4 regions of the Peribacillus simplex NBRC 15720 genome follow, and region 1 is predicted to be linked to each of the others. Evidence: riboswitches for the same ligand, from Rfam matches in the RefSeq annotation. Region 1 holds a riboswitch; each other region holds the start of a gene.
The links. Region 1 has a riboswitch for cobalamin ahead of BS1321_RS07115 (ribonucleoside-diphosphate reductase subunit alpha). Riboswitches for the same ligand answer to the same signal wherever they lie in the genome.

Region 1 (7,640 bases):
AAATTCATTCATTCGATATAGTTCAGCTTCAGGTAAAAGGGAAGTAAGGGCTTCAGCAAGCGCTTTTGTATTGCCGCCGGCAGAATGATAGACTATGGCAACTTTACAGCTCATCGAACCCATTGCTGGCATTTACTTGACTGTATGTCCTTGACTTCTGTTCGAAGAAATCGGTTTTGGTAAGTCCGATGGATTCATCATCGAACGTTTTGATCCATGGCATCGGGTTCTCGTCATACTCTCTATACAAATTTTCAAGGCCTAGCATACGTAACCGTTTGTTGGCGATATATTCGATGTACTCATTGAATTCTTCCAAATCGAGATCGGCTTTGGTTTGGATATCTTCGAGCATATATTCAGACCATTCCTTTTCGAGTTCGACTGCTTTTTCAATCGTTGTATAGATGAACTTAGTATTTTCTTCATTATTTAACTCAGGATATTCATACATCAAGATTTGAACGAGCATTCCAATGAAATCGAAATGGACCATTTCATCGCGATGAATATAGGATATCATCGTAGCGGAACCGGTCATTAAATTTTGGCGTCCTAAATTATAATAAAAGGCGAAAGCCAGGTAGAAATAAATCCCTTCAAGGTTCGTTGAATGGATCAGTGCCTCGAATAAATGCTGAGGGCTGGGATCATCCACGAACGTTTGATAAGCATCAACGATCGGTTGGTTACGCTTAATCACTTCAGGATGTTCTTTAATGCGGTCGAAAAGCTGTTTTTGCTTGCCTACCGGAATCAAGGAAGCAAGGATATAGGAATAAGATTCATTATGGATCGATTCCTGCTGGGCCATGTTGGCCAGGATAGCCTTTGCCGCCGGATCCTTGATGTACCGAAGGATTTCTACTAAAGTGGGCGTTTGAAGACTGTCCATTCCAGCAATCATCGTAAGGATATCGAGAAAAGCGTCCTGGATATCTTCGTCCAATTCGCCCCACTGCTTTTTATCCTGAATCATGTTCACGCTCGAAGGCTTCCAAAAGTTATTGATGAGCTGTGTATAGGTATCATAGAATTTTTCATACTGAATATCGTTCCAAAGGAGGAAGCCTGAAGCTTCTCCTTTGAAAACACCGGTTGCCTTGGTTGGATGCGTTGGTTCCAGCATCCGAATCTTTTTGATATGATTGGTCATTCGTGAAAACTCCTTTAATAGATTACTGGGTTATGATTGTCGTTAACTTGAACAGCTTTCGCAGGCATTGTCATATTCGGAAGAAGTCGAACGAACATAATACGTTGATTTCAACCCGCTTTCCCATGCCGTTAAATGGATATCCAATAGGACCTTCGCTTTGATTGTATTGTGTACATACAGATTAAAGCTGATTGCTTGGTCAATATGGCGTTGGCGGGCTGCATTTTGCCTGATGCTTTCCAGTTGGTCCAAATTAAATCGCGTCTTTTTATAATATTCATAAGTTTTTGGCGTCAAGCCTGGTGCGGTCACCTTGAATTTGAAGTTTTTCTTTTCTTCGTAAAATTCAATTTCATACAAAGGATCGATTCCATCCGTGGAATTACCGATTTTAGCGGTCGATGAATTGGGTGCAATGGCCATTAAATATCCATTACGGGTCCCGTGTTCCTGCACGTCTGCTTTTAAATCCATCCATTTTTGATCTGTATAGTCACGCAGTTCGAAATAGCTCCCTGTATGCCAATCCGATCCTTCAAAATATGGGTATGATCCTTTTTCCTTGGCTAATTCGTTGGATGCCTTAATTGTTAAGTAAGCGATCTTTTCGTATAAAGCATCGGCATAGTGAACAGCCTCATCGGATTCCCAATAAATATTCTGTGTGGCAAGTAAATGATGCCATCCAAACGTTCCTAAACCAATTGCCCGGTAACGTTTGTTCGAGATGGATGCTTGTTTGACAGGAAGATTATTCACATCAATGACATTATCCAGCATACGGATCTGAATGGGAATCAATCTTTCCAAAACATCACTGCCCACCGCTCGGGGCAAGTTAATGGATGAAAGGTTGCAGACAACGAAATCGCCGCTTTTACGAACCACAACAACATCTCCATCTTCTGTTTCATATTCATCCGTGATCGTCGAAGGGCTTAGGTTTTGGGCAATCTCCGTGCAAAGGTTAGAGCAATAAATCATACCTTTATGTTTATTGGGATTCTTCCGGTTCACTTCATCGCGGTAGAACATATATGGTACGCCTTCTTCCAATTGAGAAATCATGATGCTTTTCATGATGTCCATCGCATTGATTTTTTCAAAGCTATAGTTTGGAAGCGTGCCATTTTCTGCGGCCTCGACAGCAAGTGCATAATGATTCCTGAAGCTTCCTTCGCCTTTCTTCTCGTCATAAAGATCTTCAAGTGAAAATCCAAGGGTTTGCTTAACGGTATGCGGATCGAAAAGATACCATTCTTTTCTGTCGCGTACAGCCTCCATGAATAAATCAGGTATGCATACACCTGTAAAAATATCATGGGCTTTTAATCTGTCATCCCCGTTTTGTGTTTTCAAATCGAGGAAGCTCATGATATCTTTATGCCAGGCATCCAAGTAAATCGCGATGGCACCTTTACGTTGACCCAATTGATCGACACTTACAGCTGTCTGGTTGAATAGTCGAATCCAGGGAGTCGTGCCGGAACTGTTTCCAGAGAAACCTCGGATATCAGAACCAAGAGAGCGAATCTTACCAACGTAAAGACCGACGCCGCCACCGAATTTAGATACTTTTGCTGCATCGTAGTTAGATAGGTAGATGCCGTCAATGGAATCTTCAATTGCGTCGATAAAGCAAGAGCTTAACTGTCCATGTGTTTTACCTGCGTTGGAGAGTGTAGGAGTCGCAACGGTCATATAAAGATTGGACATGGCCCAGTATGCTTCTTTTATAAGTTGCAGGCGGTGCTCCGTTTTTTCCAATCGCATGATTTCCATCGCGATGATCATGAAGCGTTCTTGTGGCAGTTCGTAGACCTTGTCCTTTTTTGGGCGGGCTAGGTAGCGATCGTTTAATAAGTAGATGCCTATGTAAGAGAATAATTTATCTTTTTCCGGGTCGATCACCGAACCCAATTCCTCAATTTCCGCTTTTGTATATGAAGATAGCAGTTCTGATTTATAAATGGGATAACGCTGACCTTCTGAAAGCTGGGAAAGTTCCGTGATCAGTTCATAGAATGGACCATAACTCATGCCTTCATAACCTCGATTGGCTCGTGCATCCCTATACATTGTATTCAATAGTTCTGCTGCAGCAACAAACGTCCAATCTGGAGCATCAATATCCACACCTTCAAGAGCGAGCTGAATCAGTTTTCTTGATGCCTGTTCTTCGGTTGAGTCACTTTTGCGATCAAGCCATTTTGTAAAACGCTTTTTGAACTTTTCCATATCGAGACGGCCTTCGAACTCCTTCGATAACATCTCAAGCTGGATGGATTTCGTTTCTGTGTCATTTTCACTTATGGTAGAGTTATATGTTTGAGTCATTAATATTCCTCCTTGTTAACTTCCGCTAAAATAAAAAAAAAACCGCCCAATGAATTGAGCGGATCAAACGATAGAATAAAAGAGCCATGAAAAAATAGCCGTTATACTATCGTTTCATCATCTCAATCCCCGAAGAATAAGAAACGTGAAAAATTCAAGGCAGGTCTCCTGACTCATGATCATCCTACTTTGAGTCCTTCCCGTATAGAGAGCTATACAGTGGTTTCTCATTTCGTCACATTTACAGTTGCGGGGACAGTTCCGGGTTTACACCGGATTCCCTTTTCAGCCATCACTGGCACCTTGGATTATAAAAAAATTCTATATATAGTTATTATTATTGTTTATGTAATCAATATCTAGTATTTCTGCTTATATTATCGTAAGCCATATACGATGATAATTCAACTAATATATTTGAAAAAAAACAGCCCTTATCTATTGACAAAGTGAGGGTAGAAGGTGAAGGAATGAAAGTTTTTATTGGGGAATGGGTAATTCAGGCGCTGATTTTACGGGATTTTGTGTTAAAATAAATTGTCTAGTAAAGGTGGCTCTCCCTTATTGCGATGAGGGGATTCGCGGAAAAATATTTATGAAAAAGGGGATAAAATCTTGGAAAAAGTATTAGTTTTTGGACATAAAAACCCGGATACAGACACAATCTGTTCAGCAATCGCTTATGCAGATCTGAAAAAGCAGTTAGGTATCAACGCTGAACCAGTTCGTCTCGGTGAAGTGAATGGTGAAACTCAATATGCATTGGACCAATTCAAATTCGATGCTCCCCGTCTTGTGGAAAAAGTTTCAGGGGAAGCTGACGGCGTAATCCTGGTCGATCATAACGAACGCCAGCAAAGTGCTGAAGATATTGACCAAGTCCGTGTGTTGGAAGTTATCGACCACCACCGTATCGCTAACTTTGAAACAAGCGATCCTTTATATTACCGTGCGGAACCAGTTGGTTGTACGGCAACCATTTTAAATAAAATTTATAAAGAAAACGGAATTGAAGTCCCTAAAGCAATTGCAGGTCTTATGCTGTCTGCCATCATTTCCGATTCTTTATTGTTCAAATCACCGACCTGCACGGAGCAAGACGTTGCAGCAGCATTGGAACTGGCTGCCATTGCGGGAGTCGACGCTGAAACATACGGCTTGGAAATGTTGAAAGCTGGAGCTGACTTGAGCGACAAGACGATTGCCCAGCTTATCACTCTTGATGCAAAGGAATTCTCCATGGGAATGGCTAAAGTGGAGATAGCACAGGTCAATGCTGTAGATCCGAACGAAGTCCTTGCTAAGCAAGCAGAATTGGAAGCGGCGATTGAAGCGGTCATCGATGTGAAGGAATTGGACTTATTCCTATTCGTCGTAACGGATATCTTGACTAATGATTCTGTTGCCTTGGCTCTTGGTAAAGCAGCTTATGCAGTGGAAAAAGCATACGACGTTTCATTAAACAATAACATAGCCGTCTTAGAAGGCGTTGTATCGCGTAAAAAACAAATCGTGCCGGTCTTAACGGACGTATTCAGCAAATAATACAGAAAAAGGGGGTGCTCATTAAAAACATGGGCATCCTTTTTCTGTACATGCAAAAAAAGACTCAACCATCCATTAAGGGTGTTTGAGTCTTTTTTCTTAATTCAAAGCTTCCTTTTCTTTTTCATAGGCGATGACAATCAATTCTTTATTGGCTTCCTCGCCAAGTTTGCTTTCAAAACTTTTCAGTTCATTCAATAAATCCGGTGACAGATTTGCTGCCGTATAATCCTGCTCGGGTGTCATGCTTTTCGCTCCTTTCAAAAGAAAATAATTCACGTTATCTATTTTGTCGGTTTGAAAAGTTTCTATTCAGCAGAATTTTACTACTTCAAGATATTTTACTTTCTGAGGTGGCGAGTTTTTCAAGCAATAACGAACTTTCGTCATCGAGTCCTTGCACTTGGACAGTTATTCCCTGAAGCTGATATTTAAGGACAACCGTATCAACAGCACCGACTGCTGAAGCATCCCAGATTTTAGAAAGGGAAAAGTCTATGACGATTGCATCTGCTTTTTCCTTGAAGTCGAACTTCGAAACAAAGTCCTGGACAGAAGCGAAAAATATTTGTCCGCTGATACGATAAATGATTTTCTTAGCCTGGATGTCTTCCGTTTTCTCTACAGTTACTTTAGAAATTTTAGCCGAGAAGAAAATCATACTCAAGAGCACTCCAGCAAATACCCCTTTAGATAAGTCATGAGTATAAAGGACAATGAGGACCGTCACGATCATCACGGCAGCATCTGACTTTGGAGCTATAGTGAGCCTCTTTAGGGAAGACCAGTCAAAGGTCCCGATTGAAACCATGATCATGACTGCGACAAGTGCAGCCATCGGTATTTTAATAAGGACATCATTCAATACCACGATTAATACCATAAGGAATGCGCCAGCTACAAAAGTGGAGAGCCGGCCCCTTCCTCCTGATTTAATGTTGATGCCGGATTGGCCGATCATCGCACATCCTGCCATTCCTCCAAAACATCCGGCAATGATATTCGAAATCCCCTGGCCTTTGGCTTCCTTATTTTTATTACTGTCCGTGTCAGTCATCTCATCAACTATTTGAGCTGTCAATAACGATTCAAGCAACCCCACAAACGCAAGGGCTATGGAATAAGGGAAAATGATCGCCAAAGTTTCGAAGGTCAAAGGGATGTCTGGAAGCATGAACATCGGAAGCGCTTCGGTCAATTGCCCCATATCCCCTACAGTCCGCACTGTAGCCCCCGTGGTAACTGCAACGATCGTCATGAATATGATGGCGACAAGTGGTGAAGGTATGATTTTCGTGATCAGCGGAAAAAGATAAATGATAGCTAATGAAACGGCTGTCATGACATACATGACCCATGTTTCGCCCACGAAATGGGTGAGCTGTGCCGTGAAAATCAAGATGGCTAAAGAATTCACAAAACCAGTCATGACCGGCTTCGGAATGAACTTCATTAATTTCCCGATTTTTAAAACCCCTAGTAAAATTTGTAGCAACCCAGTCAATATTGTTGCAGCAAGTAAATAGTTCAAGCCATGATCTTTAACAAGGTCGACCATGACGAGTGCCATTGCGCCAGTGGCAGCCGATATCATTCCCGGCCTTCCGCCGACAAAAGAGATGACGATGGCAATGCAGAATGAGGCATATAGACCAACCATTGGGTCAACGCCAGCAATGAGCGAAAAGGCAATCGCCTCCGGAATCAATGCCAAGGCAACGACAATTCCCGATAGGACATCTCCTCTAACGTTGCCGAACCATTCCTGTTTGTATGCAGATGTATTCAAAGAAACACTCCTTCTTTCTTTTATATATGTGTGTTGAATTCTTTTTTTAACGCACTAAATTATAGCATGAGCCCTTCTTTCTATCTATATGGATAATATAAACGACAAGTCGAGGGCTATTCATTTCTTACATTGGCGAATCAAGGTAAAATGCCTTAAGAGAGAGTTTTCAAGAAATGACGATGAGCAACAAGAAAGGGCGAAAAATTTCCAAAGGCTTCTGAAAGACTTCGCTTTATGATTCAGATTTTTCTGCATTTAAATGTGTTATTCTTTTATTATGGATGAAAATGGGGGTTACTCCTATGAATAAGAGTGAGAAAAGAATGAAACTAGTGGAAAAAATTGAGAATCATTTAAGACTGACGGCAAGAAATTTAGTGAAATTCGATACAATCCAAGAAACATTGGATTTTACGGTGGAATCATTTCAATTGGAATTTTCATGGGACTTTGTGGCAATCGTATTGAGAGATGATGATCGTTTATATCCAAAAGTATGGAAAGGCGGTTCGCCGCATTTTGCAGATTCTTTTCCCATTCACCTTAGTGAATGTTCCCCGGAAATTCTCGAAGAAGGATGGGATATTAGGAAAAAGGAAAGCAGCCTCAATTGTGAATTCTATAAATTAATGAAGAATGAAATGATTTCAACTTGGTTCACCGTTCCTTTAAAAGATGAGGGAGTTAGCTATGGATTCTGTATAATCGGTTTTCATAATTTCGTTCCTTTGATTTCTGAAGTGGAGAGGATTTTTGTTGAATTTGGAAAAGATGTTGCAGTTGCCATGCAGCTTGCGAAGGAAAAGG
Region 2 (7,640 bases), 330 kb from region 1:
TATTTGCATGCATTGTGAAGAACCATTGACACTTGACAGAAAGTTGGAAGGCGAAGAATTCAACGAAAAATATAACCGAAAAAGCCTGCATGACTAGGTCGCCTAACTTAATTCCCTTTCAAGAAGTCTTTAACAATTGTATCATTTCTTCATAACATAAAAAAAAGTTCCAACCAAGTGGAGGAACTTTTTTTAATGCGATTCTTTTTTCGCACAATCCGTACAATCGCCGTAGATTTCCATCCGATGGTGACTAACATTGAAACCGGTGACTTGTGCTGCGAAATGCTCGACTTCATCCAATGCAGGATAATCGAAATCCACAATTTTTCCGCAAGTTTGGCAAATTACGTGATAATGATTCGTCGTCACGAAATCAAACCTTGCTGAAGAATCACCATACGTAAGTTCTTTTACCAAACCTACCTCACGGAAAACACGCAGGTTGTTATAAACCGTTGCCACACTCATATTCGGAAACTTGCCTTCCAGCGCTTTATATATATCATCAGCGCTAGGGTGGGACATGGAGCTTATCAAATACTCAAGTATCGCATGGCGTTGAGGAGTTATTCTTACACCGGTATCTTTTAAGGAATCCAACGCTTCTTTTAACTGAACTTCAGACACCGTCATCCACCTCTTTTTCTCATTAAGTATGAATTCTTAAATTATAATATTTATAAATAGTGTACCTTTTATGCGTTGAATTTGTCAATAATTCAATGGCTTAACCATTCTTTTTTAGTTTATTCATGAACACAGTGAATCTTTCCCATTTTTGCATTGAGTTTAGTATCCCCTAGATAAGTCAATTACGTTGGTGAAGTCTTTTCCAGCTTTCATGTATTCACGCATGTTTTTTTCGAAAATGGCAAAGGTTCTTGGTAAATATTCTCCGCTTTTACTTGATAGATGCGGTGTGACTGTAACATTCTCCATCTTCCAAAACGGATGCCCTTTTCCTAAAGGTTCCGGATCAAATACATCCAAGATGGCATGAGACAATTCCCCAGCATCCAGGGCTTCGATCAACTCTTCATCGTTAATCAGGTCACCGCGGCCAATATTCACGAATACTGCAGATTCTTTCATTACTTTAAAGTGTTCTTTTTGCAAAAAGCCCTTCGTTTCATCCGTACTTGGCAAGACTGATACGATATAATCGGCTCCCGGTATGGCTTCCAATAAATTATCCATGGTATAAAGGTAATCGATGGATTCCACTGGTTTCCCGCTCCGGTTCACTCCCATCGTCGTCATCCCAAAAGCTTTCCCAAGACGAGCCACTTCCCCTCCAATTGCACCGACACCAATAACGATCATAGTCTTGCCATTCAATTCCCCTACTTCAATCTTTCTATCCCACAGTTCTTCCTTTTCATTCTTCATAAGCAATTTCAATTTCTTTTCATATTGCAAAAGCATTCCTATCGTATACTCAGCCATTGGGATTTTATGAATGCCTCTTGCGTTGGTCACCAGAATGCCACGTTCCTCAATGGCTTTAAATGGCATTAATTCCATCCCTGCACTCATGACCATGATCCATTTCAAGTTCGCCGCTTTCCCAATGATTTCTTCAGTTAAGTCTTCACCATATGTAATTAAGATTTCCGCTTCACGAAGCGGGCCATCCGTCCATCCTTTTTGATAAATGAAGTTCAATTCAGGAAAAGCTTCCATCATCTTCGTTTGGATGCCTTCATTCGGAATGACAGTTGAAAGTATTAACATGTTTATCTCTCCCTTTTAATTAACATAAAAAAACACGGGCTCTATGTGTCCCGCGCAACTTTCTCTGAGGAGGTATTCCCTTAATAAAGCATATTCAGGTGTCCCCTTTTTGAGTTGGACAAAAGCCTTACCCTTATTAAAAAAGGCTTAATTTTAAAGAATTTGGGTTTAATGCATGTAATTCCGGCAAAATGAAAACGCCATCCCTTCTGATCAGGACGTCGTCAAAATAGATGTCACCACCACCATATTCGGGACGCTGGATCAAGACCATATCCCAATGTATCGATGAACGGTTTCCATTATCAGCTTCTTCATAGGCAAGTCCAAGAGCCAAGTGCAGACTCCCGCTTATTTTCTCATCGAACAAGATATCGTCCATAGGTTCCAATATGTATGGATTGATTCCAATTGCAAACTCCCCGATAAACCGGGACCCCTCATCAATATTAAGAATTTGGTTCATTTCAGAGTCACGATTGGATGTCGCTTTAATGATTTTTCCCTTTTTAAAGTTTAATTCTATTTCACTAAAGGTGATTCCTTCATAGGTTGTTGGTGTGTTGAAGGCTATCCTTCCATTGAGACTATCTTTTATGGGTGCCGTAAAAACTTCTCCATCCGGTAAATTCTTTTTTCCGGCACATATGATGGCAGGCATATCTTTGATGGAAAAGGTCAAATCTGTCCCAGGTGAAACGATCCTGACTTTGTCAGTTCGTTCCATCAATTGTTTTAACGGTTTCAAGGACGCCTCCATTTTCCCGTAATCCATGGTGCATACGTTCAAAAGGAAGTCTTGGTACCTATCGAAGGTCATGCCGGCTTTATGCGCGGATGCGTTGGTGGGATAATTAAGCAAGACCCAACGTCGGTTGTTTACATAGAAAAGAGTGGGGGATTTCATTGCCTCCCCTTGAAGACGGTGCCTCTCGATGGGAACATCAGTCATTTCCACATCGTTTTCTTCCCCTGTGATGATGATGACTGCATCGATATCCCTATATTTCTTCAAGGCCCATTGCGAAGATATGTCAAGTTGTTCCTTCACATTCCCTTGTAACAGGTGGCGGCTTATCTCATCGTCTTCGAGTTCTACATATGGATAAGCACCAACTCTGTATATTTCATCAATCAGTTCTTTCAATAATGGTTTCGTGTTGATATGCCCCCGTATGAGGATTCTCTCTTTTGGCTGTAATTGTATCGAATGATGAATCAGCCTGGCTGCAAGCTTCGTTATTCGCTCATCCTTCATCTGCCTGTCCCTTATTTTTCGAGGTCGCGAAGAGTTTCAAGCGCTTCTTCGACGTGGCCTTTGACTTTTACTTTACGCCATTCTTTGACTACCTTACCAGACTTATCAATCAGAAAAGTTGAACGTTCAATGCCCATATACTCCTTGCCGAAGTTCTTTTTCAATTGCCAAACATCAAATGATTCAGCCGCTTCATGATTTTCGTCAGCCAGCAGCAGAAAAGGCAATCCATGTTTCTCGATGAATTTTTCATGACGTGCCGCTGGATCTGGGCTGATACCAATGATTACAGCGTTCAATTCCTCGAATTGCTCATTATGGTCCCGGAAATCACAGGCCTCCGTCGTGCAGCCTGGCGTCATGTCTTTTGGATAGAAATATAAAACAATGTATTTCCCCTTAAAATCCGATAGCGATACCATTTCGCCATTGTTTGCAGGGAGTTTGAAATCAGGTGCTGTTTCACCAATTTTAACAGTCATATTGAACCCTCCATTTTTTTCATTATGGTAAGAGTACCCAATAATCGAAAGAAAAACAACTTTCATTTATCCCTCCTATCTTTCTGCTCCAGATCGATCACCGTCCGAATCACGAACGCTGCCGGCAGTGTATACCCGATGAAAGCCTGAATGGTAGCTATCATCCTGCCCATGCCAATTGGGGCTATATCTCCATACCCCACAGAAAACATCGTCATCGCACTAAAATAAAAAGAAGTCTTCAACTGTTCATAGAAAGTGCCATCCAATCGATTGCCCATATCAAGAATCACCGAATGATTCTGAAGCTCGTATAATAAATAAATCAGTGCAAACCCAACTAATATCGTCGCATATAAATTGCCAAGCCACAGCATATCCTCCAGAGAAAATTTCTTTCCTCCCGACTCAACAAGAAATAACGTACGAATGCTCATCACCATGCAAAAAATGATTCCTGCAATCAAGATGTAGAAAGTCATCCCCCACGCCCCATTTCAAAACGCCACTCCCTCTATACATACTCCCTGTCCAAACAATATATTCTTTTTTAGGAACAGACCTCAGCCTTATACCCACACTTCCAATTAACGGTTACAATTCCCGAATCTTTTTTCCATGTTGACCCTTTTGGTCGGATATGTTACGATTGTCTAAATTTTTATAATAGTTTTTATTTTATAAATCTTTGACCTGCAAACAGTTATCAAGGCAGGTTTTGCAAAATTTCATATGTGGAAATAGGTTCCTAATTTTCATTAGGATTAAAAGGGAAGTCCGGTGTAATTCCGGCACGGTCCCGCCACTGTAATGGGAATGTTAGCGCCATCCAATATGCCACTGATCAAAGGATCGGGAAGGCCCGCCGCTAATGATATTCCCTAAGTCAGGAGACCTGCCTATTTCGACAACACTGTTTTAACCTACGGGAGATAGGGAGGTGTTAGGGACCTTATAATTGTAAGGGGCATTCTGCCTCTTTATTTTAAGCATTTCTAACTTTCTCTTTTGACGGTTAGGGATGCTTTTTTTATTGATCAAACAAATGAATGTAGGAGGATGGGAATTTTGAAAAGCAGTAGTTTGGGTTACCCTCGAATCGGGGAAGATCGTGAATGGAAACGTACATTAGAAGCTTACTGGTCCGGAAAAATCGATGAAGCAGAATTTACGGCACAACTAAAAGCCATCCGTTTAGGCAACTTACAAAAACAGAAGAAACGAGGCATTGATATCATTCCTGTCAACGACTTCACTTTCTATGATCAAATGCTGGATATGTCCGTAATGTTCGGTCTTGTTCCTGAGCGTTATTCAGCTTATGAAGGCGGGAGCGTTCCCCTTTCCGTTTATTATTCAATGGCTCGCGGAAACAATGATGAAGTCGCTTCCGAAATGACGAAATGGTTCAATACGAACTATCACTATATTGTCCCTGAATTAAAACTGTCACAGCTGACTTTAACAGAAAATAAACCACTTGCAGCATATCGGGAAGCCAAGGAAAAGCTAGGGATTGAAACTAAGCCCGTGTTGATCGGACCTTATACTTTCATCTCCCTTTCCAAAGGCTTCAATAAACAAGAAATCCCTGGCATCATCCTGAGCCTGCTTCCCCTATACACGCAAATCCTGCGGGAGTTGGAGCAAGAAGGCGTGAAGTGGGTTCAAATGGACGAACCTTCTCTTGTTTCATCCATTTCCAAAGATGATATGCAAACTGTTACTTACCTCTATGAAAAACTGAATGAAGCAGCACCAAACCTGAACATCATGCTACAAACATACTTTGATGCCGTGGAACATTACCAAGAAGTCATCGAATTACAAGTCCAAGGAATCGGTCTTGATTTTGTACATGATAAGGGGAGGAATCTAAGTAATCTTGAAGCATTCGGTTTCCCGAAGGACAAAGTGCTTGCTGCAGGTGTGATTGACGGAAAAAATATTTGGCTATCTGATTTATCGAAAAAAATCCAATTGATCGAGACTCTTAAGAAAAAGGTAGCCGAAGACCAAATTTGGCTTCAGCCCTCTTGTTCCCTGCTTCATGTCCCGGTGACCGTTCGTAATGAAACCGCCCTTTCAAAAGAAGTGAAAGAGGCCCTTGCATTCGCTGATGAGAAACTTGAGGAAATCACACTCTTGGTCAAAGGGAATAATCAAGGCTTTGAAGCAATTGCCGAAAAAGTCGATGCAAATAAATTTACGGTTCAAACGTTAGCAAGTTCAAATGCACGGAATCACGGGAGTGTACAATCCAATGTCGAAAAGGTTAAAACCAGGACCTCCGGCCGTCAGCTTCCATTTAAAGAACGTTACCAAAAACAACAGGAATTTTTCAAATTGCCTTTTCTTCCTTCGACTACGATCGGTAGCTTTCCGCAGACACTTGAAGTTAAACAAGCACGCGGGAAATTCAAAAGAGGAGAATGGACCGCTTCGCAATATGAAACATTCGTTAACGAAGAAATCGGCAGGTGGATCGAAATCCAAGAAGAAATCGGTTTGGATGTTCTCGTTCACGGGGAATTCGAACGGACGGATATGGTTGAATACTTCGGCCATAAGTTAGGCGGATTCGTCTTTCTAGAAAAGGGTTGGGTACAATCCTATGGATCCCGCTGCGTGAAACCACCAGTCATCTACGGCGACATCCATTTCATCGAACCGATGACAGTCAGGGAAAGTGTATACGCACAATCCCTTACGAAGAAGACGGTAAAGGGAATGCTTACAGGTCCTGTTACGATTTTGAACTGGTCATTTGTCCGTGATGATACTTCCAGGGAGAATGTTTGCTATCAGCTGGCACTCGCTTTAGAAAAAGAAGTCATTGCATTGGAATCCGCTGGAATTAAAATGATTCAGGTTGATGAGCCTGCACTTAGAGAAGGTCTGCCATTGAAAAAAAGCGATCGCGATGAGTATTTGAACTGGGCTGTAAATTCATTCTTGATATCCACATCAAGCGTGGAGGATACAACCCAAATTCACACGCATATGTGCTATTGCGACTTCAACAGTTTCATGGATGTCATCTCCTCCCTCGATGCCGATGTAATTTCCATCGAAACATCCCGTAGTCATGGGGAGCTTGCTTCGGCATTCGAGGAAAAAACATATGAAAAAGGTATTGGCCTGGGTGTGTATGATATTCACAGCCCGCGTGTGCCGGCAGTGGAAGAAATGGTCGATATGATTGAACGGGGCATCAAGGTATTGGATAAAGACCAGTTTTGGATCAATCCCGACTGCGGCCTGAAAACAAGGGGTATCCCGGAAACCGTCGCTTCCCTGAAAAACATGGTCGAAGCAGCAAAAATCGTCCGTGAAAATCTTTTAGCTAAACCAACAGGCAAATGATTGAAAAGAACGTTGCCCATCCAACACAGCAGTCACTGTCTTTTTTAACCGACCTTGTTTTTCCACCGGATACAAATCATCACAATACCATCTTTGGTGGAAAAGTAATGGCATATGTTGATAAAATAGCCTGCATTTCAGCTATGCGTCATTGTCGAAAACCCTTTGTGACTGCTTCAAGCGACTCTTTTGATTTTTTGGCCCCCATCAAGACAGGGGATGCGATCAACCTTGAAGCTTATGTCACCTGTGCTCATCGCACATCAATGGAGGTATTCGTGAAAGTGGAGCGTGAGAACCTATTAACAGGTGAAAAACAGCTTACCGCACGCGCTTTTTTAACGATGCTGGCCATTGATGAAGACGGTAAGCCGACAAACGTACCTCAGGTCATACCGGAAACGGAAGAGGAAAAGCAGCAATATATTCAAGCACAAGCAAGATATATTGAAAGAAAGAAAAAACGGAACTAAACAAAAACCCCTTCAACATGAATGCTGTTGAAGGGTTTTTTTTAGTTCCCTGCCCCGCGGTACCTCTTCACTCCCTGATTCCATATGAAAACGGATATCACGAAAAAGGCAACCCCAATTACAGGTGTGGCAAATGCATATGCATACCACTCTTCTTTTCTAAGGAAATAAGATGCCGGATAGACACCAACAAACGCGAATGGCAGCACCCATGTAAGGACAAAACGGATGACCTTATTATAAATATCAACAGGATATCGCCCGTAGTTCCCGATATTGTACATCATTGGCATGATGGATGTTTTCGCATCCGACCAGAACCCA
Region 3 (7,640 bases), 1.3 Mb from region 1:
GGTGGTCGTGGTCGTGATGGTGATGATGGTGGGCATGTCCATGTTCCTCGACATGTTTACGATAGTTTTCCAAATCACGTGCCCCACTTGACCTGCCTTCACTAGCTTCAATTACTCGCTCTTGGAGAATGTTCTGTAATGTTGGATGATACCCAAAATACTTCGCCAAAATGAATTCTCGATCATGATAATGCTCTTGATAGCCTATAAGCATATCCTCCATTCTTTCCATCAACACGCCTGTGAAGAGGAAATATGGCAGCATCACTACTTTTTTTGCCCCTAACCGGATGCATCGTTCAATACCTTCATCAACGTGCGGGTCCGTTACACCCATGAAAGCTGTTTCGACCCATTTAACGTTTAATTTTTCCCATAATAATCGTGAAATTTTATATATATCACTATTTGCATCAGCATCACTGCCACCTCGGCCAATTAGCAATATTGCTGTCTCAGCATGTTCAGCGGTTGTATCGAATCCCGCTTCCTCAAGACGGTCTGTCAGGATTGTCAATACATCATGGTGAACCCCGATCGTTTGGCCATATGTGAATTTCACTTCTGGATACTTGGTTTTCCCATCCTCTATTTCAGCTGGGATATGTAATTTCGAATGTCCTGCATGCAACAAAATGATCGGTATGACGATAACTTCAGTAGCTCCTCGTTTTACACAATTATCAATGCCTTTAGATATATTCGGTACCGCAAATTCTAAGAAGCACGTTTCTACTAGGAAGCGCTCGTCCATTGCCGGAATCATATTTTCAATAAAATGAAGGACTTCCTCATTTCCCGAAGCCAAGCGGCTTCCGTGTCCTACGAACAAAACTGCTTTCATTTACTTTCCCCCTCTTGATTAGTCTTCACAAGGCGCAGGCTCAATGTTTATTTTGGGAGCGATGTCCTGATAAGAAAAATTCTGTATCTTTTTCGAACGTTTGAAGTATTTAAAAAGCCGCTCATTTGGATGGGCATTTTGCTTATACTCCCCGACAATGTCCGTAATCAGCTCAACTAGCTGTTCCGGTTCAATGCCTTCCGCAACCGGCTGACCTGGATGGGCTGTTCTTCCAACCGGTTTAGCTCCAAGAAATAAGTCGAACTTCCCTTTTCGGAAGACAATCCCAATATCATCCATCACAGCACTATAACAAGCCATCCCACACCCATTAAATCCGATGTTCAATTCCTTGGGCATTTTCATTCCGCCAAGCACCCGGTGTATTTCATCTGCATAAGGAATGGATTCCGCTTTTTCACCATCACAGAAATCACAGGCTTTTAATGTCAGTACATCTCCAATCGGCGATAATAGAAAGTTTGCTGATTGCAACTTCCCCGTAATGACTTCCGGATCAGTTGTCGGAATCTTTAATACAATTTTATGATTTGGCGTGTATTCCATCGTTCCCTTTTCCCCGACAACCTCCGCAAGTGTCATCATTTGTTTGGGAGTGAATTGTTTATTCGCCACACCTGGACTAACGGCAAGCTCGAATACCGACTCTATTTTTTGCTGAACAATCGGCTTAATGGATTGCTGAATGGTTTGGCCTTTGACTCTCGACAGGGCTTCCATTGCCATTTCAAAGGAAGCTGGCTTCTTTTCTGGTGCTTTTGTAAGTAATCCAACTCCTCCAGCAGACTCGGTAAAGGCTTCTTGATCTAACGCCCACGGTTCCGCTTCTTTTTGCAGACGCTGATGCGGCTTCAATGTTTGCTTTTCCGAATTCAAAGTATATTTCCTCTGATAGCCTCTTGGTGTGATGATTTTGTCATCATATAAAAAGGTGGATGAATTACCAATAATGACGGTGGTCAACATTCCAATATCGTGATTCAACATATCTTTCAAATTGGTTATGACAATATCCTGCCTATCGCGATAAGCACTTTTCACCAACCCAACAGGTGTATCTGGCGAACGGTAGCGGAGGAGAATTTTCTGTGTTTCAACAATTTGCCTGGTCCGCCTGCCGCTGCGCGGATTATAAAGTGCAATGACAAAGTCTGCCATTGCAGCTGCCTCAACCCTTTTAGCGATCAGTTCCCAAGGAGTTAAATGATCACTGAGGCTAATCGTACACGAGTCGTGCATGACTGGTGCCCCAAGTAAAGATGCACAAGAGTTGATTGCAGAAATGCCAGGAATGACTTCAATGCCCACTCCAGTTTCTTCTTTCCAGCCTTTTTCAATCAATACTTCATAAACCAACCCTGCCATCCCGTAAACTCCGGCATCTCCGCTGGAAATTACCGCCACTTTCTTTCCCAGCTCCGCTTGTTTCACTGCTTCCTGTGCACGTGATACTTCTTCAGTCATCCCCGTACTAATAATCGTTTGATCTGTAAGCAGTCCCTGAATGAGCTCAACATAAGTTTTATAACCAATGATGTAGTCACTTTCTTGAAGGGCTTCGACAGCACGTTTGGTAATGTGTTCAAAATTCCCTGGCCCAAAGCCCACGACGAATAATTTACCGTTTGTACTCATTAAGACATCTCCTTTTACGCTTTGTTCTTTGAAATACCCGTATGAGCAGGAAAATCTGGATTTGGTGTCATTTCCCCATCATTGAATTGGTAGATCATTTGTGGAACAAACTCCCCATCATCAATATGGCTGACAATCTGCCGACCGAAATCAGGCGTTTCCACTCGATACCAGTTTCCTTGGGGATAGGCAATCACAACACAGGCATCCTTACATCTTCCGTTACAGCGTGTCCTGGTTGTATGGATTTTCAAATCCAGTCCTTTGGAAGTAATTTCATCGCGAATCGCTTGGGTTACTTCTTCCCCGCCCTTTTTCATGCAGCTGCTCCCATTACAAATCAACAGATGCGTATTTGTACCCGTCAAGTTCCAAGTAGTCATCTTTTTCCTCCTGAATTCAGGGAAAAGGCAAAATAAAAAACCTTAACATTAGAGTCAAGGTTTAAAAAAACTATATGAATGAGGAGCCCCAGGCAAGCATGCCCAATCTCCTAAAATCGTCATAGTCCTTCTACCTTTCCCTCCGAAAAGTATCATGCAATTTTAAAAGCAGGTTTCCTGGCTTACGCTTCATTTTACTTTGTCCCTTCCCGGCATCATGCCAGTGGCTATCGACAATTTCATCAGCGTTTACAGTAGCGGGGGCTGCATCGGATTTTCACCGTTTTCCCTATTATCCCTTGCTTATTCAGACAAGAGCACTTTTAAAAATGAAATATTTGGTTTTATTATACATTCTAACTAACTTTATCTATCATATAACAACTTTATCAAAATTCAATAGTTTATTCCGACTGTTTAGAAAAGTTTAATAGTGTAAAACCAGTTACAATCCTTTCCTCGCAACAAACTTCGTCCCGAAAAAAAAGATAGTGTAGCTGGAATTATTTCTTTATGGTACACTATACGAGAATTTTCAAATAATTACATAAGTTTTATGGTGTTGAATTCCTCGGAATTCAGCTTAAAAGGGAAGCCGGTGAAAATCCGGAGCGGTCCCGCCACTGTAAAGGGAAGTCCTATTACTTTAACTTTAATCCACTGTCAAATGAGATGGGAAGGATGTAACGGGATGATGAACCTAAGCCAGGAGACCTGCCATGAAGTGTGAAACTGTTTCAGCCTACGAGGATGGGTGTGCGGATCAGGCAGAAAGGCCCATTGTTGGTTTATGCTGCAAAATTCCTGTTCATTACGCACTTCTTTCCCTTGAGAGAAGTGCTTTTTATGTTGGGCGCCGCTTTTCTTCTAAAGATTGATCAGAAAAATTAAAAGTGTTGAAAGGAGAAAGAATGAAAAGAACCAATTGGAAAATTCTTTATTTTGTCATTTTACTGCTTTTTGTCCCAAAACGGGCAATGGCCATGCATATCATGGAGGGCTTTTTACCCATTGAATGGGCTATATTCTGGTGGGCCGTGACGCTTCCATTTTTAATCTTGGGTTACCGGTCCATTAGGTCCAAAGTAAGGGAAAACCCAGAAACAAAAATGATACTTGGCCTATCGGGCGCATTTGTATTTATCTTATCTGCCCTTAAGATTCCTTCCGTTACGGGAAGTTCTTCACACCCTACCGGAGTTGGATTGGGTTCCATTTTATTCGGACCATTGGCCATGAGTGTCGTTGGCTCCATCGTTCTGTTATTTCAAGCTGTTTTACTGGCTCACGGAGGATTGACGACATTAGGGGCCAATGCATTTTCCATGGCGGTTTGCGGCCCTTTCATTGCTTACTTTGTCTTCAAGGGCGCTACTAAATTGGGGTGGTCTTTCTCTCTTGCCGTTTTCTTGGCAGCTGCTTTTGGAGATTTAGGAACCTATGTGGTAACTTCCGTTCAACTTGCTCTTGCTTTTCCATCCGAGGTAGGAGGATTCATGGCCTCTTTCAGTAAATTTGCAGGGATTTTTGCCCTGACCCAAATTCCCTTGGCAATTAGTGAGGGGTTATTGACAGTCGTCGTGATGAATTTCTTGAAAAAATACAATCTAGGCGAGTTGAAATTGCTGCGAGTTTTATCTAAGGAGGCCCGTTAACATGAAAAAAAGTTTACTGCTGCTTTTCCTGGTCGTCATTCTTGCTACCATACCATTAATCACCCAACAAGGTACGGAATTTGGCGGTGCCGACGGCGAAGCTGAAGAAGCCATCACTAAAATCCAGCCGGAATACAAGCCATGGTTCAACAATATTTGGGAACCGCCAGGTGCAGAAACCGAAAGCTTATTATTTGCGTTGCAAGCTGCAATCGGAGCTGGTTTCATTGGTTATTTCATAGGTGTAACGAAGCAAAGGAATAAGCTAACCAAACAAGAAATTCCCGAAAAATCGAAGCATGTTACTCATTGATAAATATGCCTATTTCAATGGGCTAAAGGATGTACATCCGTTGGAAAAAATGGTTTTTGCACTCTCCCTTTTGCTATTTTCGTTAACGGTAAGGGATATGACCGTTTCGCTCATCACTTTTACGGTGATGAGCGCTTTAATCATTTTTGCGGCAAAAATCCCGCTTTCCTATTATCTTAAATTACTTCTATTACCAGGATTTTTTATAATATCAGGTACAATTACTATCCTTTTTTCTTTTACAAGCAAATTTACTTCGATTTCGAATATATGGTGGTCCTGGGAGGTCGGGAACTGGCAAATATTCATCAGCGATGATAGCGTAGGTACAGTGATCAATTTGATCACTGTCGTATTAGGCAGCATCAGCTGTTTATATTTCCTTACCTTAACTACACCCATTACCGTCATCCTATCCGTGATGCGAAAACTTAAAGTGCCTTCCTTATTGGTCGATTTAATAGAATTGACCTATCGCTTCATCTTTATTTTTTTAGAAACAGCTTTGGCCATTCACCAATCACAAGCTTCACGGCTGGGGTATGGTTCGTTAAGGAAAGGCATTCGATCTCTCGGATTACTAATCTCATCATTATTTTTAGGAGTATTGCAGCGCTCTGGACATTTGACGATGGCCATGAACGCAAGAGGCTATCAGGAGAACCTTTCCTATATCGAGGATACTTACACCTATTCCTCACGCAATTGCCTGGTCGCGATTGTAATACTAGGAAGCTTAATCTTTATTAATGGATTTTTGTAAATTGGAGGCAACCCAAGAATGGACGAGCATATTTTTCATATAGAAGGCCTCACCCATCAATTCGCAGATGGAACGTTCGCTTTAAACGATCTTTCGCTAACGGTCCAACAAGGTAAAAAAATTGCATTATTAGGCAATAATGGTGCTGGCAAATCGACTTTATTCCTCCATTTAAATGGTCTTTTACAACCTACAGCAGGAACTGTCAGATTCAATGGCAAAAAAATTAAATATGACCGTAAAGCATTATTATCACTACGAAAGCAAGTCGGGATCGTTTTTCAAGATCCTGACTCGCAGCTCTTTTCCGCTAATGTACAACAGGATATATCGTTTGGACCAATGAATTTAGGATGGGATAGAAATGCAGTCCAGGAGAAAGTAAATTGGGCAATGGCTGAAACAGAAGTAACGGAACTGAAAGACAAACCTACCCATTTTTTGAGCCTTGGGCAAAAAAAACGTGTCGCCATTGCAGGGGTACTCGCCATGGAACCCGATGTCTGGCTCTTGGACGAGCCTACCGCTGGATTGGATCCTTATTTCTCAAGACAGATCATGGCTCTGCTGGACAGTATCCACCACCCTGACAAAACGATAATCCTATCAACTCATGATGTTAATTTAGCTTATCAATGGGCTGATGAAGTCGTTGTCATGAACGATGGTAAGGTCATATACCAAGGGGATCCTATATCCGTTTTCCATGATGAAGACGTTTTGCTGCAGGCACATCTGGAGAAGCCGTGGGTTTTTGAAATGTTTCAAGCCCTCCATCAATCAAGGAAACCTACAGAAAAGGACCTTTTCCCAAGAACGAAGGAAGAATTGCTTCAAAAGTTGGTGACAGAACGAATTTATTAATTATTTATCCCCTAGCTCTTGTTTCATCTTTCCAAAAGCTAGGGGTTCAAACCGAATAGCAGGCGATAATTCTTGTTCCTTAAAAAACAAAAATCCTATTATTACTTTTCTTCCTCAGATCTTTCTTTTGCAAGCTCAATATCTCTTCCCTTTACATCATCTACAACTGCTTTTATTTCGCCTTCCGCATAAGTATCCGAGACTTGTTCGTGGGTTCTAGCCAATCCAGAAGATAAAGTATCTTCCCGTTTATAATCACTAACATCATATATTCTTCCGGCAATTTCTGAAGATTCATTTTTTGATTGCTTGCTATCCATTTTTTTCACTCCTAGTTTTTAAATTATCAAATCATCGATTGACAGCAGTATTATAGACAAAGGTATTTTGTGTAAAAAACGAAGCAATATTCAATAATGATAAAAAAAGGAGGGAAAAGCAAAAAAAGCTTACAAGTAAAATCCCCTTTCAAGGACTTTACATGTAAGCTTAATGAGAGCCTAGGCCTCCTTCTTCATATCCACATTATCGTTTGGGTCACCCCAACATTCCACATTCTTCAAACCTTTAATATTGTTCACATGGAAGACAGGATTTTTCCCACTTTTCTTTTGCTTTTGATAATCCGCCAGTGCAGCAAATGCAATCTTCCCTAGTAATGCTATCGCGATCAGGTTGATAATGGCCATAAGGGCCATCAGCAAGTCAGCCATTCCCCAAACAAAATCAAGTGAGGCAAGCGAACCGAATATCACCATCCCTACGACAGCAACACGATAGATGTTTAACCAAACCTTATTTTCATTGATGAATCCAATGTTCGACTCTCCATAATAATAGTTGCCCACAATGGAACTAAAAGCGAATAACAGTACAATAATGGCAAGGAAAATACCCGCCCAAGATCCCAATGCCGTTCCAAGGGCATTTTGGGTAAGGACGATTCCATCCGTTTCCTTCGATGTATAAAGACCTGAGAACAAAATGATGAAGGCAGTCGAACTGCAAATGATGAGCGTATCGACAAAAACACCTAGGGACTGAATGAGCCCTTGCTTGACAGGATGACTGACATCAGCAGTCGCACCAGCATTAGGTGCACTACCCATACCGGCTTCATTTGAAAACAAGCCGCGCTTAATTCCCTGCATCATGGCTGCTC
Region 4 (7,640 bases), 1.2 Mb from region 1:
TGTTATGATATCCACCTGTTAACCCTCTTACTTCAAGCATCCGTTTTTACCCTTCTCTCCGTCTCTTTAATAAAATCAGCGCAAATGCAGGTGCCCCGATAAGTGAGGTGATCACCCCGATCGGCAGTTCCGATGGGGCAATGATCGTTCGTGCCACAAAATCCGCCAATATTAAGAATCCGCTTCCTATCAACAATGACAACGGAAGTAAATGTTTATGGTCAGGCCCCCAAATCTTTCGGACAAAATGAGGAATGACCAATCCTACAAAGCCAATCGCCCCCGAAACGGCAACGGCTGCCCCTGTCAATGTCGAACCGGCTATCAAGATCCACATTTTCCGCCGCTTAACATTCACACCTAAGTGTTTTGCCCGGTCTTCCCCGAAAGTCATCGCATTCAATTCACTTGTATTCATGATCAAGATCAATGAACCAATGATAAAAAACGGCAAAATGATTGCAATGTAATTCCATCCGCGCATTGAAACGCTTCCCATCAGCCAGCCGATGATTTGTCTTAATTCATCACCCGTCAGCGCAATCATCAATGAAATGAAGGCACTTAAAAACGAGCTAAAAATGATCCCCGTTAAAATGATCGTTTCCACTTTCATCGATCGATCCATTTTTTTTGCAAACGTCAGTACACAAAGCATCGTGAGCACTGAGCATAAGATGCTCAGTGCCGGAAGAGTATATAAACCGATGAACGGCAGTGAAATATTCAAGAATATTGTCAATACGGCGCCGACCGATGCTCCTGATGAAATACCCAATGTGTAAGGATCAGCGAGCGGGTTCCGGAGCAGTCCCTGAAAAGCCGCACCCGCAATCGCAAGTGATGCCCCGACCAAACCCGCAAGCAACACACGCGGCAAGCGGATGTTCATCACGATATTCGTAAGCATAACATCCGGATCAGCAGAAATCGGCAAATGGAAAATCTCCTTGCCGATTATTTGCATAAGTACGGGAACCGGTACTGGCACCGAACCAAAGGAAATGCCTATCGTCATTGCGAATAACAAAATTAACAACGCAATCAAATAAGCAAACGCCCATTTAGTTGTCAAATTGGTTCGGATAGACTGATTTGGCAAGTTCCTCTACTCCCTCTATTAAACGTGGACCGGAACGGGTCACCAAGTCTGAATGGACATCAAAGACTTGGTCATTCTTAACAGCATTTACGTCTTGCCATCCTTTTCGGGCCGTCACTTCACTTACTGAATCTTTCGTATAATAACCATACGTTGTAATGATGACATCCGGATTTGCAGCAATCATCGACTCTTCATCAATTTTTGCCCAACCGTCCAATTCAGCAGCAGCATTATCCGCTGAAATAATATTAAGCATTTCATTCATGAACGTATTTTTTCCAGGTGTGTATATTTCCGGTGAAGGCGAAACTTCCACTAAAACGGTCTTCCTATCCTCTTCCTTTACGGATTTGGCTTTTTCCTGAATATCCTTGAGCTTCGTTTTCATATCCGCAACGATTTCTTTTGCCTTATCATGTTCTCCCGTTGCCTGTCCAATCATTTCAATAGACTCATAGACTTGGTCAAAGCTTTGTGCATCATTGACTACGAGGACATCTATTCCAGCATCCTTAAGCTGCTGTAAACCCTCATTTGAATTATGGGCACTTGATGCATGCGCAAGAACAAGGTCAGGTTTCATGGAGACAATCAGCTCCGTGTTCATTTCCATTCCGCCAACTTTTTCAATTTCTTTCGTTTCTTCCGGGTAATTATCATTGTCGGAAACACCAATGACCTTTTTACCCAAACCAAGTGCAAAGACCACTTCCGTATTACTTGGTATCAACGAAACGATTTTCTTCGGCTTTTGTTCTATCGTTATTTTTTCCCCTGTTGCATCTTTAATCGTAATCGGGAAAGCCTTGTGTTGAGCATGATTCGTTTGCTGTTTTTCTTTTCCTTCATCAGTAGCGTCACTGCAGCCAACCATCATGCCTGCAGTAAGCAACATCAACAGTATCAGACCAAAAATTTTCTTCATTTTCATTCCCCACAATCTTTTCATTTAATTTCTTCCCACCTAATAAAGAAAACGCAATCCCGGAAGATGCCCCCAAAACAAAAAGCACCTCCCGTTAAACGGAAGATGCTTGCATGGCAACAATATCATTACGGACTCTTGGGTCTGCCACACACCTTCCCATCCGCGTAGGTTACAGGTGTACGAATTCTGGCAGGTCTCCTGGCTCATGGTCATCGTCAACGGCACCTTCCCATATCTCATACAGTGGTACACAGCCGTCAGCTCCCATATACAGTGGCGGGACCGCGCTGGCATTTCACCAACTTCCCTTTTAAGTCATTAAGACACCAAATCGTTCATATGTATATAATTTTCACTGCCTTCATTATACACCATGTAAGAATCGATTATTATATGATTTTTCTGAACAAGTACGAAATGAGCCGTCCACCTTCAATGATTTGAAGCATTTTCAATCAGTGAAGCAAACCCCTCGACTGATAACCCAGGTGAAATCCGAACTCGATGCAGGGCATGCATCCCTTGGTCCCTTAAAGCCCCCCCAGGTTCAGTAGTGACTGCCATCTTGTATCCAGCTTCTTCTGACAGCCTGAGACTCTCTTCGTTATACCGGCCAACCGGATAGGAAAGCACTGTCGTGTCCTGGTCGAGGATACGGTCGAATAGCTCCTTCGACTGAACCATTTCCGCTTCTTGCTGCTTTGCCGTCATGCGGTTCAGCTCCAAATGGTTGATAGTATGACTTTCGATTGAAATCCCATTCCTGCTCATCTCCACCATTTGATTTTCAGTCAGGTGATGACCTTTATCAATGGACTTCCCGATCATGAAAACAGTTGCTTTCATATCATTTTCTTTTAATATCGGGAAAGCCTCCGTGTAGTTATCTGTATAGCCATCATCAAAAGTAAGCCAGACGCACTTCTCACTTGGCAGCCAATTCTCGGTTAAAACGAGGAATGCTTCTTCAGGGGATAATGTATAGTAACCATTCTCCCGAAGCCAAGCCATTTGTAATTGAAATTCCTCTCTTGGAACCCGAAGGCCATTACCTTCTGAAATGCTGTGATACATCAATATTGGAAGCTCGACCGCGGACTCGGCCGTTATCCAGTCCTCCGTATCGATTTGCTCCTCCAAATCCTGCCCGGTCATATTTTCAGCTGCTTCGACCACTTCAATGTCATCTTCTGCAATCGGCGCAGCCGTCTTTGTGCCTATACCCTCTAAAATCCCTTGTGAACATCCAGGTAGAATCAAAATCCCCAGCAATGCCACCATCCATAAAACTTTATATTTTCCCACTATCATTCTCCTGTTTTTTTCTAGTATAATAGTACCAGAAAACAAATGAATAATAAAGTATTCCATTTAATGAAAAAAAGGGAAATATGAGAGCTTAGTGACCCGCTAAGCATTTATGAGGATTTTTTTTTCATAAGTATAAGCTATTAGCTTGAAAAGTTTGCCTATAAGAAATATAATAAATAAGTCGTCGACTTTTATATATGTCCCAGTAGCTCAGCAGGATAGAGCGACAGCCTCCTAAGCTGTAGGTCGTAGGTTCGATTCCTATCTGGGACGCTAAAGTTTATAAACCCTGTTATAATGCGGTTCTTCCGTGTTATAGCAGGGTTTTTTCTGTTGGTATGACCGTTAAAGCCATAAATTATATGTAGGATAAAAGCACATCTGTATGTAGGAAACAGTGATATTCCATTTCACTATTACTTTTCTATGTCTGGAGGTGCTTTTTTTTTATGAAAAAACACGTTATTAAACAGCGTGGAACATCGTTAAAGGAACGGAAATTGCCAGTAAGACTACGGAAAGTTTCACGATTGAATACACACTGCAAGAAGCCTTAGATATTTTTCTCCGTGCAAAAGTTGCTGAAGGTGTCCGAAAGCGAACATTAAGAGAATATGTACGGCACATTAGGTATTTAACGGAATACTTATCTGTTTATCATCCGTCTTTTATTTACGTTAGTGATCTATCACCTTCTTTCAATAAGCGAATATATCACTTTTTCAAAAAATAAGAAGGCTTATGCAGGCGTTGAACAGCGTGAGAAAACTAATCAAGTTTTTATTTATTACGTCGATACACATCTGCAGATAAATAATGGGTTTTTGGTTATGATACTGCCTTTTTTAAAAATAAATGTTTTAACCTGTCCCATCCGGGTATACAAATACTGTAAGACATTCTCACCAAAGGAGATGATGTGCATGATGAGTACAATCAGAAGCCAATGGAACAAAGAGAATGACGCAGCGGTGTTTAGTCCCGGTGATCAGCGTTAGAGTCAATTGAAGAGTTAGATGATAATCAAGAAGGGAATTACTAGTCTTCTCATCCAAAGGAGGAGGATACTGATCATGAGTATTTACAGCCTATGGAATCCAGAGAATGATGAAGCAATTTTCAGTCCGGGTGATCAGCAGCCATTCAGTATGCTCATACGAGTAGATTCGGATAAACACACACACACTGACAAAACACTTGAATATGAATTACATGGCACCGTACTGAATGAGGTTTAACAGAAGATATATGGAAAGGGATGGAGCGAGCGCTCCATCCCTTTCTGCCGTCATTTTCTTTTATATGAATTTCGCCACTTCATCAAGCGGCCACCTTGTTGTCTGGAAAGATAGGCCTGCCGACAAGAAAAATTGCCCACACCTGCTCCTTGCAAATAAGCCCATAAAAAAGAGCCCTTTCACCATCGAGCTAAAGGTGAAGGACTCTTTTCTTTTATTTATCGAATTTCAGTTTGGCCAAGGCATCGGCCAATGCAGTATTGATCGGCTCTTCTTTATTTTGCTTTTTCATATAATTGGAGACTTCATTTTTGGATACTTTTTGATTTTTATTTTGCCCTCTTCGTTTATTGTAAGAAGAAAGTTTTTCGTGAAAACCGCATTTACAGGTGAATGTCTGTGCTTCTCCTTGACCGCGCATTTCCATCTTTTTGTGACATTGTGGGCATCTGGCATTTGTTACACGTGAAACACCTTTTTTGTGGCCACATTCACGATCTTGGCAGACAAGCATTTTTCCCTTTTTACTATTCACTTCAAGCATCAGCTTGCCACAATCAGGACATTTCGTACCTGACACGTTATCATGCTTGAATTTTTGGTCACTATTTTTGATTTCATGGACGATATTTTTGGCGTAAGCGCGCATATCGCCGATGAAAGCCTGTTTTGGCAGCTTTCCTATTGCAATCGCGGTTAACTTTTGCTCCCATTGAGCTGTCAAAGCTGGAGATCGCAAGTCTTCAGGTGCCAATTGAAGAAGTTGTTTTCCTTTCGAGGTAACGTGAAGGCCCTTTCCCCTCTTCTCGATCAGGAAGCTATTGAACAGTTTTTCAATAACGTCAGCACGCGTTGCAACAGTACCGATCCCGCCAGTTTCACCCAGAGTTTTGATGAGCTCTTTGCTTTCCCCTGCCATGAAGCGAGCGGGATTCTCCATTGCCGAAAGAAGCGACCCTTCATTGAATGGTTCCGGCGGTTTCGTTTCACCTTCTGTTTGTTTCACAGCCGAAATAGTTAAACTGTCACCTTTTTGAACATTCGGAAGCAGTTGCTCAGCAAGGCCATCTTTAGCTTCTTCCTCATCGAATTGGTGATCATAGACTTCCTTCCATCCTGATTTCAGGACGACCTTCCCTTTTGCCATGAACGTCTCCTGCCCCATTTTTGCGGTGATGGTCGTTTGTTCATATTCAAAAGGTGGCATTAATACAGCAAGGAACCTTTTAACGACCAAATCATAGATTTTCGATTCTTTGTCGCTCAGTTTTCCCGGCAGCGGCGTTTGCTCAGTGGGGATGATTGCATGGTGATCAGTGACCTTGCTATCATCCACGAACGATTTATTTGCCTTAATCGGGCTGCGCAGGATTCTCGAAGCATACTGGGCATATGGTTTAATGCTGACAGCCTGTAATCTTTCTTTTAGCGTATCAACCAAATCCGTTGATAAAAAGCGTGAATCCGTCCTTGGGTAAGTCAAGACTTTATGGCTTTCATATAAACGCTGCATGATTGATAACGTCTCTTTCGCCGAATAGCCGAATTTCTTATTGGCGTCCCGTTGAAGTTCCGTTAAATCATATAAAGAAGGAGCAAAACTTTTCTTATGAGCTTTGTTCACTTCCACCACTTCTGCCTTTTTCCCCTTCACTGCCGCAAGAACCTTCTCGGCCTTGGTTTTATCAAATGTACGGATATCTTTTGATTGGGCATCTTGCCAGATTAGGCGCAAATTGGATTCTGCCGTTGCCGAAACCCCATAATATTTCTTAGGCTGGAATTGTTTTATTTCTTCTTCTTTTTTTGCAATCATCGCGAGTGTCGGCGTTTGGACGCGGCCGCAGGATAACTGGGCATTGTGCTTCGTAGTTAGAGCCCTTGTCGCGTTCATCCCAACGATCCAGTCCGCTTCTGCCCTTGCAACAGCAGAGGCAAATAGGTTTTCATACTCCTTGCCATCCTTCAGCTTTTTAAATCCATCTTTGATCGCTTTATCCGTTACAGAGGAAATCCAAAGCCGTTTAATCGGCTTCTTTACATTCGCTTTTTCGAGAATCCAGCGTGCAACGAGCTCCCCTTCGCGGCCTGCATCTGTTGCAATAATGACATCCTTGACATCATTGCGGTTCAATTGTGTTTTAACCGATTGGAACTGTTTGCCTGATTGCTTGATCACGACCAATTTCAAAGTAGTCGGCAACATGGGCAGGTCCTCAAGGCGCCAAGTTTTATATTTTTCATCATAAGATTCCGGATCTGCATGGGTGACCAAATGACCTAGTGCCCAAGTGACGATATACTGTTCGCCTTCAAAAAAGCCATTACCCTTTTTCCCGCAATTCAGGACTTTTGCTATATCTCTGCCGACCGAAGGTTTCTCGGCCAGTACGACTGTTTTACTCATAATAACATCCTTTCGCTTTTAAACTGGTTCCTCTATTATCTCATATAATTTATGACAGGGCGATAATGCACAGCATGGCATTAGATCCATTGGTTCACATTAAAGGATTTCCCTTCGAGGGGCTCCCCGTACCCACATATATGTAAATTAATAGATTAGATAGCAATCCCGTGCAGTTTTTAGTATGATGAAACGTAGGGATTTTTTCAAATTAATTGGGAGGTTCAATATAAATGAGCTTACTTTCTATAGATAAATTAGCACACAGCTTTGGCGACCGTACCTTATTCAAGGATGTTTCCTTCCGCCTGATGGCCGGCGAACATGTTGGTCTGGTCGGGGCAAATGGTGTCGGGAAATCAACGATGATGAATATCATTACAGGGCAACTTATCCATGATGATGGCCGGGTGGAATGGACACCTGGTGTCGAATATGGCTATCTTGATCAACATACGATACTTTCAAAAGGTAAATCGATTCGCGACGTCTTAAGGGATGCATACTTACCTTTATTCGAGCAGGAAAAAGCACTGAATGAAGTAACAGAGAAAATGGGGACGGCCACTCCAGAAGAACTTGAAGAACTCTTGGAACAAATGGGTGAGATTCAGGACAAGCTGGAAGCCGGCGGTTTTTACAATCTGGATA

Region 2: another riboswitch for cobalamin. It lies ahead of metE (5-methyltetrahydropteroyltriglutamate--homocysteine S-methyltransferase); the one in region 1 lies ahead of BS1321_RS07115 (ribonucleoside-diphosphate reductase subunit alpha).
Region 3: another riboswitch for cobalamin. It lies ahead of BS1321_RS00970 ((2Fe-2S) ferredoxin domain-containing protein); the one in region 1 lies ahead of BS1321_RS07115 (ribonucleoside-diphosphate reductase subunit alpha).
Region 4: another riboswitch for cobalamin. It lies ahead of BS1321_RS12830 (ABC transporter substrate-binding protein); the one in region 1 lies ahead of BS1321_RS07115 (ribonucleoside-diphosphate reductase subunit alpha).

What each region holds. Positions count from the first base shown of each region.
Region 1 covers NZ_CP017704.1:1,503,139-1,510,778, reverse strand. Annotated here, with positions in the region: gene BS1321_RS07125 (flavodoxin domain-containing protein) at 1-132, opposite strand, end outside; gene BS1321_RS07120 (ribonucleotide-diphosphate reductase subunit beta) at 104-1,156, opposite strand; gene BS1321_RS07115 (ribonucleoside-diphosphate reductase subunit alpha) at 1,199-3,496, opposite strand; cobalamin riboswitch at 3,638-3,817, opposite strand; gene BS1321_RS07110 (manganese-dependent inorganic pyrophosphatase) at 4,112-5,041, shown strand; gene BS1321_RS27370 (hypothetical protein) at 5,141-5,287, opposite strand; gene BS1321_RS07105 (SulP family inorganic anion transporter) at 5,373-6,830, opposite strand; gene BS1321_RS07100 (helix-turn-helix domain-containing protein) at 7,136-7,640, shown strand, end outside.
Region 2 covers NZ_CP017704.1:1,830,023-1,837,662, forward strand. Annotated here, with positions in the region: gene BS1321_RS08685 (YgzB family protein) at 1-97, shown strand, start outside; gene perR (peroxide-responsive transcriptional repressor PerR) at 193-636, opposite strand; gene BS1321_RS08695 (D-2-hydroxyacid dehydrogenase) at 793-1,737, opposite strand; gene BS1321_RS08700 (aminopeptidase) at 1,874-2,995, opposite strand; gene bcp (thioredoxin-dependent thiol peroxidase) at 3,007-3,477, opposite strand; gene BS1321_RS08710 (potassium channel family protein) at 3,540-3,959, opposite strand; cobalamin riboswitch at 4,203-4,394, shown strand; gene metE (5-methyltetrahydropteroyltriglutamate--homocysteine S-methyltransferase) at 4,537-6,843, shown strand; gene BS1321_RS08720 (acyl-CoA thioesterase) at 6,840-7,316, shown strand; gene BS1321_RS08725 (ABC transporter permease) at 7,358-7,640, opposite strand, start outside.
Region 3 covers NZ_CP017704.1:192,375-200,014, forward strand. Annotated here, with positions in the region: gene BS1321_RS00960 (sirohydrochlorin chelatase) at 1-844, opposite strand, end outside; gene cobJ (precorrin-3B C(17)-methyltransferase) at 863-2,500, opposite strand; gene BS1321_RS00970 ((2Fe-2S) ferredoxin domain-containing protein) at 2,515-2,883, opposite strand; cobalamin riboswitch at 3,034-3,223, opposite strand; cobalamin riboswitch at 3,424-3,619, shown strand; gene BS1321_RS00975 (energy-coupling factor ABC transporter permease) at 3,795-4,538, shown strand; gene BS1321_RS00980 (energy-coupling factor ABC transporter substrate-binding protein) at 4,540-4,851, shown strand; gene cbiQ (cobalt ECF transporter T component CbiQ) at 4,901-5,614, shown strand; gene BS1321_RS00990 (energy-coupling factor ABC transporter ATP-binding protein) at 5,633-6,478, shown strand; gene BS1321_RS00995 (YozQ family protein) at 6,580-6,798, opposite strand; gene BS1321_RS01000 (alanine/glycine:cation symporter family protein) at 6,979-7,640, opposite strand, start outside.
Region 4 covers NZ_CP017704.1:2,685,535-2,693,174, reverse strand. Annotated here, with positions in the region: gene BS1321_RS12840 (heme ABC transporter ATP-binding protein) at 1-40, opposite strand, end outside; gene BS1321_RS12835 (FecCD family ABC transporter permease) at 47-1,102, opposite strand; gene BS1321_RS12830 (ABC transporter substrate-binding protein) at 1,065-2,030, opposite strand; cobalamin riboswitch at 2,205-2,379, opposite strand; gene BS1321_RS12825 (polysaccharide deacetylase family protein) at 2,466-3,314, opposite strand; tRNA gene BS1321_RS12820 (tRNA-Arg) at 3,544-3,617, shown strand; gene BS1321_RS27495 (hypothetical protein) at 4,418-4,582, shown strand; gene BS1321_RS12815 (DNA topoisomerase III) at 4,797-6,989, opposite strand; gene BS1321_RS12810 (ABC-F family ATP-binding cassette domain-containing protein) at 7,223-7,640, shown strand, end outside.